Regions from separate parts of the Phocaeicola sp. HCN-6420 genome, predicted to be linked through region 4. Evidence: riboswitches for the same ligand, from Rfam matches in the RefSeq annotation. Region 4 holds a riboswitch; each other region holds the start of a gene.
The links. Region 4 has a riboswitch for cobalamin ahead of WKT12_RS11850 (TonB-dependent receptor). Riboswitches for the same ligand answer to the same signal wherever they lie in the genome.

Region 1: another riboswitch for cobalamin. It lies ahead of WKT12_RS11295 (TonB-dependent receptor plug domain-containing protein); the one in region 4 lies ahead of WKT12_RS11850 (TonB-dependent receptor).
Region 2: another riboswitch for cobalamin. It lies ahead of WKT12_RS08385 (anaerobic ribonucleoside triphosphate reductase); the one in region 4 lies ahead of WKT12_RS11850 (TonB-dependent receptor).
Region 3: another riboswitch for cobalamin. It lies ahead of WKT12_RS03410 (ABC transporter substrate-binding protein); the one in region 4 lies ahead of WKT12_RS11850 (TonB-dependent receptor).

The regions. Positions count from the first base shown of each region.
Region 1 covers NZ_JBBKBJ010000019.1:5,336-9,731, forward strand. The annotation lists gene WKT12_RS11290 (YncE family protein) at 1-483, opposite strand, end outside; gene WKT12_RS11295 (TonB-dependent receptor plug domain-containing protein) at 483-2,480, opposite strand; cobalamin riboswitch at 2,635-2,845, opposite strand; gene WKT12_RS11300 (phosphoribosylaminoimidazolecarboxamide formyltransferase) at 2,912-4,090, shown strand; gene WKT12_RS11305 (porin family protein) at 4,183-4,396, opposite strand, start outside.
Region 2 covers NZ_JBBKBJ010000010.1:114,412-118,807, reverse strand. The annotation lists gene WKT12_RS08385 (anaerobic ribonucleoside triphosphate reductase) at 1-2,255, opposite strand, end outside; cobalamin riboswitch at 2,286-2,480, opposite strand; gene WKT12_RS08380 (CCA tRNA nucleotidyltransferase) at 2,733-4,151, opposite strand; gene WKT12_RS08375 (hypothetical protein) at 4,255-4,396, shown strand, end outside.
Region 3 covers NZ_JBBKBJ010000003.1:105,489-109,884, reverse strand. The annotation lists gene WKT12_RS03420 (sodium-translocating pyrophosphatase) at 1-205, opposite strand, end outside; gene WKT12_RS03415 (potassium/proton antiporter) at 278-1,720, opposite strand; cobalamin riboswitch at 1,812-2,038, shown strand; gene WKT12_RS03410 (ABC transporter substrate-binding protein) at 2,175-3,311, shown strand; gene WKT12_RS03405 (iron ABC transporter permease) at 3,331-4,365, shown strand; gene WKT12_RS03400 (ABC transporter ATP-binding protein) at 4,370-4,396, shown strand, end outside.
Region 4 covers NZ_JBBKBJ010000021.1:24,672-29,067, forward strand. The annotation lists gene WKT12_RS11850 (TonB-dependent receptor) at 1-1,502, opposite strand, end outside; cobalamin riboswitch at 1,569-1,768, opposite strand; gene WKT12_RS11855 (flavin reductase family protein) at 2,051-2,560, shown strand; gene WKT12_RS11860 (hypothetical protein) at 2,573-3,514, opposite strand; gene WKT12_RS11865 (hypothetical protein) at 3,826-4,170, shown strand; gene mutS (DNA mismatch repair protein MutS) at 4,268-4,396, opposite strand, start outside.

The sequences.
Region 1 (4,396 bases), on a different contig from region 4:
CTCCAGCGAAGTCGTATCGATACGGGCTACTGTTCCATCGTAAGAACAGACATAGGCCTTTCCTTCCTCAAAAGTAATAGCACGAGGCTGACGGGAACTACCATTATCGGTCAGCATCGGAATCTGTTTGATGGAAAGCCCTGTCTGAAGGTCTACTACCTCTACCGTACTTGAAACATTCACAACTATATACAACTTACTGCCGTAAATATCCATGTCATTGGCCGTATCTCCCAGCCCGCGATGATTCAGCGCACGGAAATAATCGTACGAACAAGTCCCCGTCTGAAACGAATACCTTGCCAGCGTACTGTTATTCAGGTTAAACAGTCCCTCGTTCAATATATACATTTCCGCCGTTCCGTAATCCTCGACTACCCCGTTCGCCTCACCTGCCACATAAGGTTTATCTTCCAGATCGTCGCAACCGGCAAACAGGAGAGCCAGCGAACATATTATAAAAACCAGCTTCTTCATGCACATCAATATTTAACCCCGACCGTGATACGGAAAGACCGTCCGGGCATCGGGAAGTTTTTCACAATTTCATAATTCTTATTTGCCAGATTCAGTACCTCGACTGACAAGGAAATATCAGTCTTTCCCCATCGAAAACCGCGACGGGCAGACACACTGTGATCGGTATATCCATTCAACCGGTTCTTGGCTATATTCTGTCCCAGTGCATAACGCTTGCCCGAAAACAGCATGGAGTACGACAAATCGACCCACGGCGTTTCGAGTACGGCCTGTCCGGAGCCCGAAACACGTGGTGTATACGCAATCTGATGCTTATAGGTCTTTCCTTCCAGCGTAGAAAGATCCGGATTGGTGACATCCAATGCCCGCTGGTACGTATAATTTCCCGACAGAGTCAGCACATACTTTTCCACCGGCTGTATGCTCAGGCTTGCCGTAAAGTCTATTCCCTTTATATCGACCTTACCGAGATTGACCATGCTCCAGATAAACAGATTCTTGGTAGGTATAGCCACTATCTTATCTGTCACCCGGTTGGAATAAGCATCCACCGTAGCCGAAACATAAGGAAGCCAGTCGGATACATGCTTGCTGTATGTCAGCCCGACATTCAGCTGACTGGCATTTTCCGGTTTCAGACGAATGTTCCCTGTCTGTCCGTAATACAAGTCATTGAAACTCGGCAAGCGGAAAATATCTTTATAGAAAAAACGAATACGAAAATCTTCGGAAGCAAACGGCTTAAACGATACACTGGCATATGGGGACAATTTCCGATGCCCTCCGGCACTATTACCTTTGGCTACATCCTCATAAACCACTGTCGACAACAGAGAAGCCGAAAGTGTCATCCACTCATTGACATATTTGCCCGCCAGCGCGGTGAGCCACGAATAGCGTACAGGCTTGGCAAAATCTTTCAAGTCGCAGTTCATGCGGTTAACACTTCCGTCGGTCGAAAGAGAAAAAGAAAGACAATCCAACGCACGGAAAAGTACGGCTGCCGAAAGATAATACTCCTGCTGGAAATAACTGTTTTCACTCTGTCCGGTAGTTCCTTTATAATCAGGGTCCAGATAATGCTGGTACATCCAGTTCCATTTACCCGATGCCTGAAAGGCCCACTTACGGTTGAACTCTTTCTTATACTGGCTTTGGACAAACATATTCTTGTCCCATAAATGCTGGGAGGAATAATCGTAATACAGTGTAGTCGCATTGGGAAGTCCACGAGATGACTGGTAATAATAAGCCTTCAGCCTCCACTGTTCCGTATCGGAGAAATTACCAAACAAGCCGGCCTCAGCACGAAAGGTCTGTACATCGGTATTTTTACGCTTTTCACGGCTGGACTGATCGCCTTCATCGCCATAATATAAAGTATAAGGGTAGTGCCCGTCGGACGACATCCATTCGGCATTGGCCGTCAGTGCCCATTTCGCTCCCAGCTTCTGCTCCAGCAAGAGCGAAGGATTCAGCAATCCCCACGAGCCCGATTTCAGCGAAGCACTGAGATTTGTCGGCTTATCGTCATGAAAAACAGGAGTCAGTGTTTGGATATTTAAAACTCCAGCCGAAGCGAAGAACCGGGCAGGCTGAAAAATTTGATCACTTTGCCCGTTACTTAACATCAGACGGTCTACGTTCTCCAACGAAAAACGCCCGATATCCACCTGACCGGTCTGACAGTCGGTTACAGCAATCCCGTCGTATCCCACTACCGTATGCTGTGCTCCCAGACTTCGGATGGAAACCGTTTTCAGTCCTCCTATCCCCCCGTAATCTTTTACCGTTACTCCCGAAAAATGTTTCACGGCATCGGACACCTGCATCACATTCAGCGTTTTCAGTTCCTCACGGGAAAAAATCTGGAGAGGAGCGGCCGAACGTACTTCACGCGTCTGGTAACGGTCGGACACCACCACCTCCGGTATGTAATAAACCTTCGTGGTATCTACATCCTGCCCGCCATAACATCTCGCTGCAAACCCGACCAGCATTATCCAACTACATACGATATACCTCATTTTTTCATACATTATAATTACAGCCAACGGATTCTCCGCTTCTGCATCGCTTACGAAAATAAAGCATCGGGGTGAACAGAAAGAATATGTACCGACAGATCATCCCACGCTTTTTCCTCGAAAGCTGTGAAGAAACTATGCATGGCAGGTCTTCTGACTCATTCCTATTGCAGACTACCTTCCCGGAAAATCATTCCAGTGGCTTAAGCGATTGCCTGCAATATACACGGAATTTACAGCAGCGGGACTGTTCAGGACTTGCACCTGATTCCCTTTTAATCATCAGATTATCCAGTGAAAAAGAGATAACCTTTTGAACCAATGCGTCACAAAGGTAGAAAGTTTTTTCAATAAGCCGAAAATATTCCGTAATTTTGTAGACAAGCAACTAAAACATATAAATTATGGCAAAAGAACTCGAATTGAAGTACGGCTGTAATCCTAACCAGAAACCGGCACGTATTTTTATGCAAGAAGGAGAACTGCCTATCGAAGTATTGAACGGACGTCCCGGATACATCAATTTCCTGGATGCACTGAACGGATGGCAGTTAGTGAAAGAACTGAAAGAAGCTACCGGACTTCCGGCCGCAACCTCGTTTAAGCATGTCAGCCCTGCAGGTGCAGCCATCGGTCTGGAACTGGACGATACGATGAAAAAGATTTACTTCGTAGACGATCTTCCACTTTCTCCGCTGGCAAATGCATACGTACGTGCCCGTGGAGCCGACCGTATGTCTTCATATGGTGATTTCATCGCACTGAGCGACGTGTGTGATGAAGCTACCGCCCGTTTCATTCACCGTGAAGTTTCCGATGGAGTGATTGCTCCGGGCTATACAGACGAAGCGCTGGAAATACTGAAAAGCAAACGTAAGGGTACATACAATATTATCAAGATAGATCCGTCCTACCGTCCTGCACCGATAGAACACAAAGATGTGTTCGGTATTACATTCGAACAAGGACGTAACGAAATCAAGCTGAACGGTGACAATCTGTTTGCCAACATTCCTACTCAGAATAAGAACTTCCCCGAATCTGCACGCCGCGATCTGATGATTGCCCTGATTACACTGAAATATACCCAGTCGAACTCCGTATGTTACGTAAAAGACGGACAGGCTATCGGTATCGGAGCCGGACAACAGAGCCGTATCCACTGTACCCGTCTGGCTGGAAACAAGGCAGATGTCTGGTATCTGCGCCAGCATCCGAAAGTTCTGAACTTGCCATGGGTAGAAAAAATCCGTCGTGCCGACCGTGACAATACCATCGATGTTTATATCAGCGACGAGCATGACGATGTGCTTGCCGACGGTGTATGGCAGCAGTTCTTTACCGAAAAGCCGGAAGTTTTGACTCGCGAAGAGAAACGTGCATGGCTGAATACACTGAAAGGTGTTTCACTGGGTTCAGACGCATTCTTCCCCTTCGGTGACAACATTGAACGTGCTCACAAAAGTGGTGTAGAATACATTGCACAGGCAGGAGGATCCGTACGTGATGATCATGTAATCGCTACTTGCGACAAATATGGTATTGCCATGGCATTTACAGGTATCCGCTTGTTCCACCATTAATAAACCGCAATAACTCACAAACGATAAAGGCGGACAACACCGGCACTCTTTTTCCGGTTGTTGTCCGCCTTTTTGTTTATCTGTTCCTTCACTCAGAATTTATATCCTACCGTAGCGAAAATAGCCAAGTTACGAGGTCCGTGTTTCCACATACGAGCCAAACCAAATTCACCTTCTATACCTACCAGATAATGACGGAAATCAAGGTTCACACCCGCTTGTATACCTGCATCGAAACGACGAAGACCATCCCATATTTTCACATTATTCAAACAAGCATCATTGAAAGTAGCCCAGGACGAAGTA
Region 2 (4,396 bases), on a different contig from region 4:
TAAATAACGCCTTTGTAGCCGCAGTTATGACAGGTATCTACCGGATGATTAATCGAACCATAACCGATACCTTCGTCATGCATTACCTTTACAATCTTGGCAATTGCTTTCACATTTTTCTGAGCCTCTCCGTCCAGTTCAACATAAGTAATGTGTCCTCCTCGCGTCAACGCATGGAAAGGAGCTTCACATTTTATCTTTTCTACGATACTGATGGGTTCTTTCACATCGACATGAAATGAATTCACATAATAATCGCGGTCGGTTACCCCTGGTATCACACCATATTTACGACGATCCATACGAGTAAATCGTCCGGAAAGCCCTTCAGCAGGAGTAGCCAGTACTGAATAGTTCAAATGATACTTCTGCTTAAATTCTTCTACTACACGATTCATTTCTTCTACAGCTTCATACAATGTGTCCCATGCCTTCCGACAATGTCCGTGTCCTTGTCCGTACAGAGCTACCATGGCATTGTGACCGCCAATGAAACCAATACCCAATGTTCCCTGATTCAGTACGTCACCTACCTCATCGTTCGGATTCAGCTCACCGCCTCCTTTCCACACATTGTTACTCATCATGAACGGAAACTGCCGTGCCAGTGCTGTACGCTGATACTGATAGCGGGCATAGAGCTGCCCGGCTATGAAGACAGCCATATCGTGTACTGAATTGATAAATGTTTCTTTCGCCAGACGTTCTATGGCATCCTGCCCCTGATTCTCAGCTACACTTTCAGCCTTAATACGCGCCTCGATGGCAAGACGCGGCAGATTCATGGTAGTAAACGACAAGTTTCCACGTCCCAATGAAGTCTTTTCACCGTTCAGATTTTCGAATACACGTGTACGACATCCCATCGTCGCCAGTTCATAACGGTAGCGTTTCGGATCGCTTGCATCCCATTTTTCGTGACGATTGAAAGGTGTATCAAGGAACATGAAGTTCGGAAACAAAGCCTTGGCCGTTGTCCGACAAGCTTTCAGAAACAAATCAAAGTTTGGAGCTTCAAATTCAACTTTCCCATCCATAGCAGCTTCAAAGTCCTCCATCGCACGTTTATAGTCTGCTTCAGAATAAGATACTCCATCTTTTATTTTGAATATCTGAATTGGAAATACAGGAACCTCTCCACGTGTACCTAAGCCTTCGATGGTCGCTTTCAATAATTCTTCTATCACCATTCGTCCTTCAGCCGAAGTATCTGTTCCATAATTGATTGAGCTGAACACTACCTGATTTCCTCCACGCGAATGCATCGTGTTCAAGTTATGGATAAATCCTTCCATAGCCTGATGAGTATCCTTGCGTACCTGAGCATACGACTTACGTAAAATGTGTTCCAGTTCACCGGCCGTCAGTGTGACGCCTTGTCCGGCTGCTGCCGAAAGGAAACTTTTCTTTTCATCCTCTGTCGGAACAATAGAAGTAAAACACTGTTTGGATACAGTCAGTATCGCAGCCTCATCCAACTGTATATCTCTCATATCAAGATAAAAGGAAACAGACGATGCTACTGCTTTCTGAAAACTCTTGAGTACACCTTTTGCCATGAAAAAATCAAAAGCCGGAATCGCCTGTCCTCCATGCTGTTCATTCTGGTTGGTCTGGAAGATAATAGTTGCCAGCGTTGCGTAACTCTGAATGGATTGCGGAGTACGGATACTTCCATTCTTTGTATGAAAACCACGTTCAAACAAGTCATCAAGATCATATTGAATACAAGTTGTTGTCTTGGTTGGATAATAATCCAAATCGTGAATGTGAATATCTCCCAACTGATGTGCTTCAGCATACTGCTTGGGCAAAAGGTATTTATACGTATAATCTTTGGTAATCTCCGAAGCAAAAGTCATCATCTGTCCCGCCGGAGTATGACTCGACATGTTAGCGTTGCTCAGATTTACATCATTCTTGTCGATAGCCACAATGCCATCCATAATGTGCTTCATCTGCGTTTTGCGATCGCGTTCTGTATTTCTCCACTGGCGATAAATGATATATTTCTTGGCAACCTCAGGCTGCACTTTCATCAATTCTGTTTCTACAAGGTCCTGAATCTCCTCAACTCCGATCGTCGGATTCTCAAAATGAGCAATAACACGCTGAGTAATTTCATCAATCAGCTCTTCCTGATGAGCCAGTCCTGTGGCATTAAAAGCTTTACTGATGGCATTTGTAATCTTTGAAGGCGAAAAGTTTTCCCGCTTCCCGTCACGCTTGATAATACAGATTTCAGTTAAATTCATACTGTTTGCTTTGAAAAGTTAATAAAAAGATTGGATTTGCTTTTCGTGGCAGGTCTTCTGACTGATCTCTCCCCGGCAGACACCTTCCCATTGTATTCAAACAATAGTGGCTTGCACATGCATTGCCTCCGGTTCATTAAGAATCACAGCAGCGGGTACTGTTGCCGATTTACACGACATTCCCTTTTGAAACGCTTATGTTACCTAACGAAAAGCTCTACAAAGATATATTTTCTGATCGAATAAATAAAAACGAACTAACAGATGTTTTTCTAAATTGAGCAACTTTTAAAACACAAAACCAGTCTACAGATACATATAGAGCGTACAAACGGACAACTCTTATTTATATAAACTTTTCTATTTGGATAATTAGATTTATTTCTTATTACTCTAAACAAGGAATAATCTTTTTCTTGTTTTCGGGTTTCCTATTTGCAAAAATACAGATCGGAAACCCGAAAACGGTATAATGATTTATTGATTGACGGGCTCCAGTCCCATTTGCTTTGCCTTCTTAAGCATAAACTCAAAAGCAGCATCGTGTTCATTAGGAATAATCCCATCCAGAATAGCGTCCTTTATAGAGCTTTTCAGACTGCCGATTTCCCGACACGGCTGCAAGTTGAATACCTTCATAATCTCAGCACCATCTACCGGCGGCTGGAAATTACGGATACGATCCTTTTCCTCCAAGTCTTTCAGTTTCTGACGTACCAGTTTGAAATTGTCGAGAAAGCGTTGTTTGCGCACTTCATTCTTCGAAGTAATATCTGCTTCACACAGCAGCATCAAATCGTCAATATCATCGCCAGCCTCGAAAAGCAGTCGCCGAACAGCCGAATCGGTCACTTCTTCATCGGCTATCACAATAGGACGCATATGAAGACCGACCAGCTTTTGAACGTACTTCATCTTTTCATTCATAGGCAACTTCATCTTCCGGAAGATTTCAGGTATCATCTTTTCTCCGATGAAATTATGATTATGGAATGTCCATCCTACACGAGGATCCCAGCGTTTAGTGCGCGGCTTTCCAATGTCGTGCAACAAAGTAGCCCAGCGCAACCACAAATTATCGGTAACCTTTGCAATATTGTCTACCACTTCCAGAGTGTGATAGAAATTATCCTTATGCCCTCTTCCATTTCTGACTTCCACTCCCTGCAAAGCAACCAGTTCCGGGAAGATCAGTTCCAGCAGTCCGCAACGGTCTAAGTCAACGAAACCTTTCGAAGGTACAGGTGAAAGCAATATTTTATTCAATTCATCGGCAATGCGCTCCCGTGAAATAATCTTGATGCGCTCACGGTTACGGCTCAGGGCATCAAATGTTTCATCCTCTATAAAGAAATTCAACTGAGTAGCAAAGCGAATGCAGCGCATCATGCGTAAAGGATCGTCACTGAATGTTATATCCGGGTCAAGAGGAGTTCGTATGGTACGTTCCTTCAGGTCATCCAGACCGCCGAACGGGTCTACCAGCTCTCCAAAACGAGCTTTATTCAAACATACTGCCAATGCATTTATGGTAAAATCGCGGCGATTTTGATCATCTTCCAACGTTCCGTTTTCTACAACCGGCTTACGGCTATCATGGCTATACGATTCTTTTCGAGCTCCAACGAATTCAACTTCCACATCGTGATACTTCACCTGTGCAGTTCCAAAGTTCTTAAAGACAGAAACATGGGCACCACGTCCCAACTTCTTTCCGAACGCTTCGGCTATCTCAATTCCACTGCCTACTACTACCACATCTATGTCTTTCGACGGACGATTCAGGAATATATCACGCACGTAACCTCCTACCACGTAACATTCCAGTCCCAGTTCGTCAGCAGTTTCGGATATCAGATTGAATATTTTGCCTGTAAAGTGTTCTTTCAATTCCATGTTTATTACAAAATTAGCGTGCAAAATTACAAAAAAATGAAAAGCCTCGCAGGGAATAACTGATTTAATTGTATTTTTGTTCCGTAATAAACTGATTAATTATATGAAAAAGATAACTTTAGCAGCCGCAGCCCTGATTGTATTATTGTCAGGATGTAACAGTGACAGCAAAAACGCAGGAAAACTGTTCCAGCGCGCGGAACTGGCTTTTGCTGCGGGCGACTATAACCTTGCACGGTTACAGA
Region 3 (4,396 bases), on a different contig from region 4:
GAACAACCAGTCCGATAAAAACTAACGTAACAATTTTATATTGCTGTTTTAAATAAGACATAGCACCCTTGCGCACGTGCGCTGCTATTTTTTGCATTTCAGGGCTGCCTTCACTTTCCCGCATCATCTGTTTATAGAAATATCCTGCAAAAGCAAGTGCTAATACAGATGCAGTGGGGATTAACCAAAAAAGATATGTTTCCATAAAGTTTGAGATTAAAAGTTGTATCCCAAATTTAATAAATAAAATGGAAACAAAGTACTGATTACCTTACTTTTATTTCTTTTCTGACATGACCAGCAACTTATCGCCTGCGTGCAGTTCAATCTGTCCGTTCGGGATGATGAATTCGTTTCCGCGTTTAATCAGCATGACCAGTGTTCCCTTTGGGATGTTCATATCAGCCAGTCGGTTGCCCACAGTCAGCATATCTTCTGTCAAGGTTATATCGTTTAGATGAGTGTCAATTTCATCAGGCAGTTCAACGCCGAAGTCATTCCCTTCTTTTTCTTCGGGAAGGTCGAGCTTGAGCCAGCGTGCCATTTTCGAGATAGTCATACCCTGTATGATGAGCGACAACAAGGTAATAAAAAATACGATGTTGAACAACTGATTGGAACCTGGTATCTGAGCTATAACCGGATAAGTGGCAAAAATAATAGGTACGGCACCTCTTAATCCTACCCATGAAATAAAAATGCGTGCCTTGTTGCTGATTCCCTTAAAAGGAAGCAGGCAGAGGAATACGCTGACAGGGCGTGCTATCAGAATCATAAATATACCGATAAGCAAAGCTGTAACTGCAATGTCGAGCATTTCGTGCGGATTGACCAGAAGTCCCAGTGTAAGGAACATAATAATCTGGAACAGCCAGGTAAGTCCGTTCATAAAAGTGTTTGTTTCTTTCCGGAAAGCCAGCCGGGCATTGCCCACGATTACTCCTGCAATGTATACGGCAAGATATCCGTTTCCTTTTACCAAATCGGTAAGCGTGAAAGTGATGAAGACAATACTGAGCAGCAGAATAGGGTAGAGTGCACCGTTGGAAAGTTCTATTTTGTTGATAAGCCATACAGCGAACTTTCCGAAAGCATATCCCAGAACTCCGCCGAAGAGGAACTGCAGAAACAAATCTTTCAGTATGATACCTATGTTAAAATCACTTCCACTGCCTATAACCTGAATAAGCACAATGGTAAGCATGTATGCCATTGGGTCGTTACTACCACTTTCCAGTTCCAGCATCGGACGAAGATTGTATTTTAGATTCATCCGTTGGGAACGCAGAAGGCTGAATACCGATGCAGAGTCGGTTGACGACATGGTAGCTGCAAGCAGTAGGGAAACCAGCAGCGTAAGTTCTATGTTAGCCTGTGTATGATTCGAAAGAAAGAAAATAAACGAACCTGTCAGTAGCGTGGTGACCAGCACTCCTACGGTAGAAAGCAGTATACCTTGCTTTAGCACGGGTTTGATATCGGCATATCGTGTATCCATACCGCCGGAAAACAGAATGATACTCAGTGCCATCATACCGATGAACTGGGCGTCGGAAGCACTATTGAACTGAATACCCAGTCCGTCGCTGCCGAATGCCATTCCTACCAACAGGAATAAAAGCAAGGTAGGAATACCGAAACGATATCCGGTTTTACTGATAAGAATACTGGTAAATATCAGGACAGAGCCGACAAGTAAAATATTTTCTGCTGTAATCATGAGACTGTTTTATTATAAAGTATATGTGCAAAGTAAACAAATAAATTTGGATTTTGGTTCACGTTCTGTTGTATTGTACGAAGTTATTGCATATATTTGTCACAGTTTTGTTCCGTCAGGCTTCCCGATTGGTAGTGCGAAGCTGCGGATGAAAAGGGAATCGGGTGAAAGTCCCGGACAGTCCCGCTGCTGTAAGCTCCGTGATAAAGGTTTGTTTACCACTTCGAGCCACTGCCGTTTCTTCGGGTTGAATGAAAAGGCGGGAAGGCATAACAAACCGGAGTAAGTCAGAAGACCTGCAAAACGTGTCACGCTTGTACCTTCGAGGAAAAGGTTACAGGAACGTAAACTGATTGTATAAATTTTATTTCAAGTACAAAATGCGGGATTTTTTCCCGTCCATGTTGTTCTTGTTTTATTTGCATTTAAGAAAATGATTGTCGTAAAGAATGTTTTGAAGAGATACATACTATCTGCCCATATAGTACTTATGGTCTTGCTGCTTTCTGCTTGCGGTGGAAAGAGCAAGACCTCTTTTTTGCAGGAGCAGGGAGATACGCTCCGGTTGCATTATGCCGAGAACTTGCAGATTGTAAAGTATGACCGATATACGAAAGTCACGTTAAGGAATCCCTGGGACACGTTGCAAATACTTCATACTTATCTGCTGGTGGACAAGAAGGATACGACTGCGATGTCACTTCCTGAAGGAACCGTGATACAGGTACCTCTGACTCGGGCACTGGTCTATTCGTCGGTACATTGTGGGCTTTTGCAGGAACTGGGAGCCTTGGATAAGGTAAAAGGTGTATGCGACTTGCAGTATATGCGTATTCCTGCCGTGCTGGAAGGCTGCCGGAATGGCAGCGTTACGGATGCGGGAAGCAGCATGAATCCGGATATAGAAAAGGTTATCGACATGCATCCAGATGCCATATTGCTTTCACCTTATCAGAATAGTGGAGGATACGGACGGATAGAAAAGCTGAACGTGCCGATTCTGGAATGTGCCGATTATATGGAAACTTCGGCGTTGGGACGTGCCGAGTGGGTGCGTTTTTACGGACTTTTGTTCGGCAAAGAACAAGAAGCCGACTCGCTGTTTGCCGAAGTGGAACGGAAATATCTCTCACTTCGTAATCGGGTAAAAGATATATCACCCAAGCCGACTGTTATTACGGAACTGAAGACTGGAGGAACCTGGTATGTGCCGGGAGGAAACAGTACGATGGCAAAAGTGTATGCTGATGCCGGCGCACGCTATATCTTTTCTGATATTCCACAGAGTGGTTCGGCATCGCTGGCCTTCGAAGCGGTGTTCGACAGAGGACAGCATGCCGATTTCTGGCTGATAAAATATAATCAGCAGACTGACAAGACTTATCGGGAACTGAAGAACGACTATGCGCCTTATGCCAATTTTGATGCATTCCGTAACCGACGGGTATACGGATGCAATACCAGCCGCATTTCTTTTTACGAAGAAGTACCTTTTCATCCCGAACTTCTGCTGGAAGATTTGGTAAAAGTCTTTCATCCGGAAGTTCTGAAAGACTATGCTCCGAGATATTTTACTAATTTAGCGGAGTGATAAGTTAAACCTCGTATGCATGAAGGCGAATAAAGGATATATATATGGCTGTGTGCTTGCAGGAATCATTGTAGTGCTCGTTGCGGCAAACTTGATATTCGGTTCGGTAGACATCCCGTTCAGGGCGGTAGGACGTATCTTGCTTGGCGGGGATGCGGAAAAGGAAAGCTGGCGCTTCATTATATGGGAATCGCGTGTTCCCCAGTGTGTTACAGCATTACTTTGCGGAGCGGCTCTTTCTGCATCGGGGCTGATGCTCCAGACTGTATTCAGTAATCCGCTTGCCGACTCTTCTATCTTGGGTATCAGTTCAGGGGCAAGTCTGGGAGTTGCGCTGGTCTTGTTGGCAGGAGGAGGAAGCATTGTTGCCGGTGAATTTGTACTTTCCGGTTTTCTTTCTGTGGTTGCCGGGGCTTTTGCCGGAGCTGTTTTGGTTATGGCAGTTATCTTATTTCTGTCGGTCGTGATAAAAAACAGTGTGATGTTGCTTATTGCCGGCATCATGATTGGCTACGTTGTTTCGTCGGTGATTTCCTTGCTCAACTTCTTTTCTACAGCCGAAGGGGTCCATTCGTTTGTAATCTGGGGATTAGGCAACTTTGGAGGTGTTTCGATGGCGCAGCTTCCCGGCTTTTCTGTCGTTACGCTATTGGGACTGCTGGTCGCCATCTTGCTGATAAAGCCTCTTAATGCCTTGCTGCTTGGCACGCGTTACGCCGAAAATTTAGGTATTAATATACGCCGTGTCCGTAACTTGTTGTTGCTTGCTACCGGTCTGCTTACAGCCGTTACAACAGCCTTTTGCGGGCCGATCGCCTTTATCGGTCTGGCGGTTCCACATATGGCACGACTGATGTTGGGAACGTCGAATCACAATTCACTTATGCCGGTTACACTGCTTACAGGTAGTGCCGTAGCGTTATTGTGCAATCTTATCTGTATCTTGCCGGGTGAATCGGGCATTATTCCGCTCAATGCCGTAACACCTCTGCTGGGTGCTCCGGTAATTATTTACGTGATTATCAACCAGCGGAAAATACAATATTTTAATTAAAAGCATGAATCCGAAGTCTGTTGTCATAGAA
Region 4 (4,396 bases):
TTCGACGTAGGAGTGGCCACGATTTTATTCTCCACCTCGTTGTAGTACACATCCGTTTGTACTTCCAGCGAGCGCAGCCACGTACTATTGAAGGTACGGTTGTACGTAAATCCTAAGTCGTACTGCGTAGTGAACTCAGGTTCCAGGTTGATATTCCCTACAAACGTATAATACAGGTCGTTCAGCGTAGGCATCCGGAAGATCCGTTTATAGAAACCTCTCAGGTTAAGGCCACTTTGCGGAAAAGGCCTCCACGACACGAAAAACGAAGGAGTAAGCTTCTGCTTGTCGGGAGCAGGCGTGCCCGAGCTCGTATCGTGTACAAACGTTTCGAGCAGACTTGCCTGAAGTTCCACCTGCTTGAAGCGCATGGCCGTAGCGATGGATGCCAGCAGCGTATGCCGGCGCGGATAAACAAAGTCGCGCAAGTCGGCATTCAGCAGGTTAAACTGATAATCTGCCGAAAAGCTTGCCTCCCACCACGAAAACAGATTAAATCGGTTGGCTACCGATGTGTATACTTCCTGCTGGTAATAATGGTTGTTGACATACATCAGCGACTCGTCTTTGTTAGGATCGGCCAGGTAATGCAGGTAGTCGTATGCATATTTCGCATTGGCAAGCAGGCTGTACCACTGTGTAAAGTCCTTCTTGAATGTACCCTGAGTAAAGAAATTCGTATCCCACTGGCGATCCTCGTGCGAGAACTTGTTGCGGACGATTGCCCCCGGATATCCACGTTCCGAGTTGTACAGGTAAGCCTTCGCCTTCCAGTATCCCTGCTTGAGCTGTCCGAACAGCCCTCCTTCCACACGCAAGGCATTCAGGTCGCCGTTCTGCCGCACCGCCGTCGTATCATATCCCTCCTGCATGCGGTAAGTAAACTTGTATTTTCCCGACGAGTGAAGATACTCGGCACTGAACGAACTGCTGATTCGTTGTCCGAGCTTTTGTTCCCACAGTATGGATGGATTTACCACACCAAACGAGCCCGTCTTGAACGAAGCCCTTACGTTATACTTCTTTCCTTCCTCGAACTGAGGCGTCCGTGTCTGCAAATAGATGGAGCCCGACGAGCCGAAATCCTTTGCCGGCTGGAAAATGGCACTCTTCTGTCCGTTGTACAGCGTGACAGACTCCATGTTGTCGAGCGAGAATCTTCCCAAATCGACCGTACCGTTTTGTGCGTTTCCCAGCTCGATGCCGTCGTAGAATACACCTACATGGTTGGTTCCCATACTCCGGATATTCACCGTTTTCAGTCCCCCTACTCCTCCGTAGTCCTTGATCTGTATGCCGGAAAAATAGCGCAAGGCATCGGCCACGTTGTGCGAGCTGAGCTGATGGAGCTGCTTGCCCGATAATTCCTGTACCGGAAAAATCTCTTTCTGTACGGCACGCGCCGTCACAACAACCTCGTTCAGATGTTGAAGGCTGTCCAACTTGTTTTGTGCATGTACCGGTACACAAATGTTTATACCCCACACCAGTAGGGTAAACATTACCGCATAGTAAAGTTTATTAAGCATTATGTAAAACGTTCAACCGTCCTATCCCACGAGTTCGGTTAATTAATAAAAACGATGGCAGGTCTTCTGACTGACTCACACGCTTTGACACCTTCCCGGTTTTATCCAGTGGCAATGAGTAATTGTCAACGTGTTTGATGAGCTTCACAGCAGCGGGACTGTTCGGGACTTTCACCCGATTCCCTTTTAATCCGTCGGGTCGAAACAACCTTCCGGAACCAATCGGTGGCAAAGATAGTTTATTTTTTCTGAATTTTAATACAGTTTTGCTATTTAAGAAATGGTTTTTGTATACTCCTTTCGTTCAGGACTTTCGTGAAATATCAAAAAAAACAGGGGAAAGAGGAGGTTCGGGCAGGAAGATGCAGGGAGCCTGTCTGATTCGTGCTGATGTTTTTTTATTTTTTGTACAAAAAATAAAAATGTTTGTACAAATTTTCAGCGACTTCTGAAAGCGTTTTTCTCAGAGAACCGATAATTTTAGTAGTTTTGCCCTGATGAACCATTAAATATATGCATGTATGAAAGAAATAAATGTATCGGAACTGAAAGATAACATGTTCGACGCTATCAGTAAGGAATGGATGCTGGTAACGGCCGGAACACAGGAAAAGTTTAACATGATGACGGCAAGCTGGGGCGGAACCGGTGTTTTGTGGGCAAAGCCCGTAGCCTTTATTTTCATCCGTCCCGAGCGTTATACCTACCAGTTTATTGAAGAGGGAGAAACGCTTACCCTGTCTTTCTTAGGCGAAGAGCATAAAGATATACATAAAATCTGCGGTTCCAAGTCGGGACGCGACATCGACAAGGTAGCGGCTACCGGACTGAAACCTTTTGCCACTCCCGAAGGAAACATTGCCTACGAGCAGGCACGTATGGTACTGGAATGCAGAAAACTGTATGCCGATATGATAAAGCCCGAGCAGTTTATCGATGCTTCACTGGTAAGCCGCTGGTACGGCGAAGGACATGGCGGATTCCATAAAATGTATGTCGTAGAGATAGAACATGTATGGGTGAAAGAGTGAGCATAATGCTCGTCAGAATCCCATGATAAACTCATCCAGCGAATCGTTTTCGTCCATACCCATCTTGTCGTGTTTGAGGCGGTTTTTCCGTTTCTTCAAGGCGACCTTGCTGGTGTCGAGCAGGTAAAGCATATTGCTGTTTGAGATGCCGATCTTGATAAGGCAGCAAAGCGAGATGTCCGCCTTTGTCAGCGTCGGGAACTTTTTCCAAAGCCGGTCTGTAAAGTTGTTGTAGCAGATGTTTATAACTTCCGCCAGATTGTCCTGTTCCTCGTCGGAGAGCACTACCGACCGGCTTTGTATTTTATCCTGCTGGCTCATTTTATTGAGCTGTTCCATTTTTCTGATGATCTCGCTGTGGCGCAGGATTTCCTTTCTCATGGCAGCCTCCTTTGAAGAGTATTCGCTCCTCATCTTTTCCCTCTGTGAAAGTTCTTTGTCCAGAGCCATTTCCTTTTCGATGATTTTTTCCTGTGCAGCATGCAGGTCGATAGTCTTTTCTTGCAGTTGCAGCCTCATTTCCTTCATCAGGTCGTCTTTTGATCGCATCTGTTCTGCCAGTTTGCGTTTTTCTTCCCTATATATATAAGAAAGTATGATAGTAGCAATAAGTACTGCTATACAAATTCCGAATAATGAGATATAAAGACGTTGTTGTTTTATTTTCAGTAAAGTGTTTTCATCTTGAATCGAGGCGTATTTAAGTTGGAGGTCTGCTACTTTAGATTCTAACCGTATGGATGGGATGTGTCTGGTAGTTTGGTGTACCGTTTGCTGTATTTCATCGTTTTGTACAGGTTGTATATTCAATGTACTGTCAGAACTTTCATGCTTCAGTTGTTCTATCTGTAGCAATGGAGTATTTATTTCATGTGTTTTTTTCAGATAAATGATAAGTGAAAGTGAAGCAGCTGCTGCTATGATAATTATGATGACGAGGATGATATTTTTCATAATAAACATTTGTAAAGCTATTACAAATATAGCTCAAAAAGTGACATGTCTCCTTGTTCTTTTCCTCTTGTCTACCTTTCTCTTTTAAATATTTTCTTATTTCTTTGATAATCAGCGTGCTGATATTCTATAGATGTCTACTTTGTGTCACCCTCTTTTCCTTGTATGATGCCTGATTTTATTCTATCTTCGTAGTGATGAAAAGTAAGATAGATATGGTTTTATACAAATGTTTTTACTTACCATAATCGAATACAGATATTTTGAATTCGATTTTTATTAACTTGTTTACCCTATTAAAATTAGTCATTATGCAAAGCAGTAACACGTATTTCAAAATCAGGATGGTATGTTCCTTATTATTAGGTCTGGCTGTTGTTTATGGACTTGTGGAAAGTATTGGAAAAAATGCTTTGTGGCTTGCTCTTCTTATGGGACTATTTATAATTTCTATTCTTTTCGATTTGTTGGTACTATATAAGAAGAAGGCAGCTTGTCCCGATAAAGGGAAGTATCTTTATTTGGATGCCGGAGCCATGTGTGTATGGTGGATTTTATTTTTTGCAGTAGATGGATATTTCTCGTTGGGAGTTGTATGCGCATTGGTAACAATCACGTTGGTTAACGATGTATTATATCATCTGTATTCCCGTTGATAGTATCTCTTTATTACCCTTTCAATAGGCATTCCCTGTGTTGCCGGAGTATCATTTTCCGGCAGTACAGGGAATCATAATATGCGGGTAGAGGGTATTATTTCCCCCTTACTATCTTCTTTATTTCGTTCAGCTTGTTCAGCGCCTCCAGCGGAGTCAGGTTATTCACGTCCAGATTCAGTATTTCGTCACGTATCTGGCACAGCACAGGGTCGTCGAGCTGGAA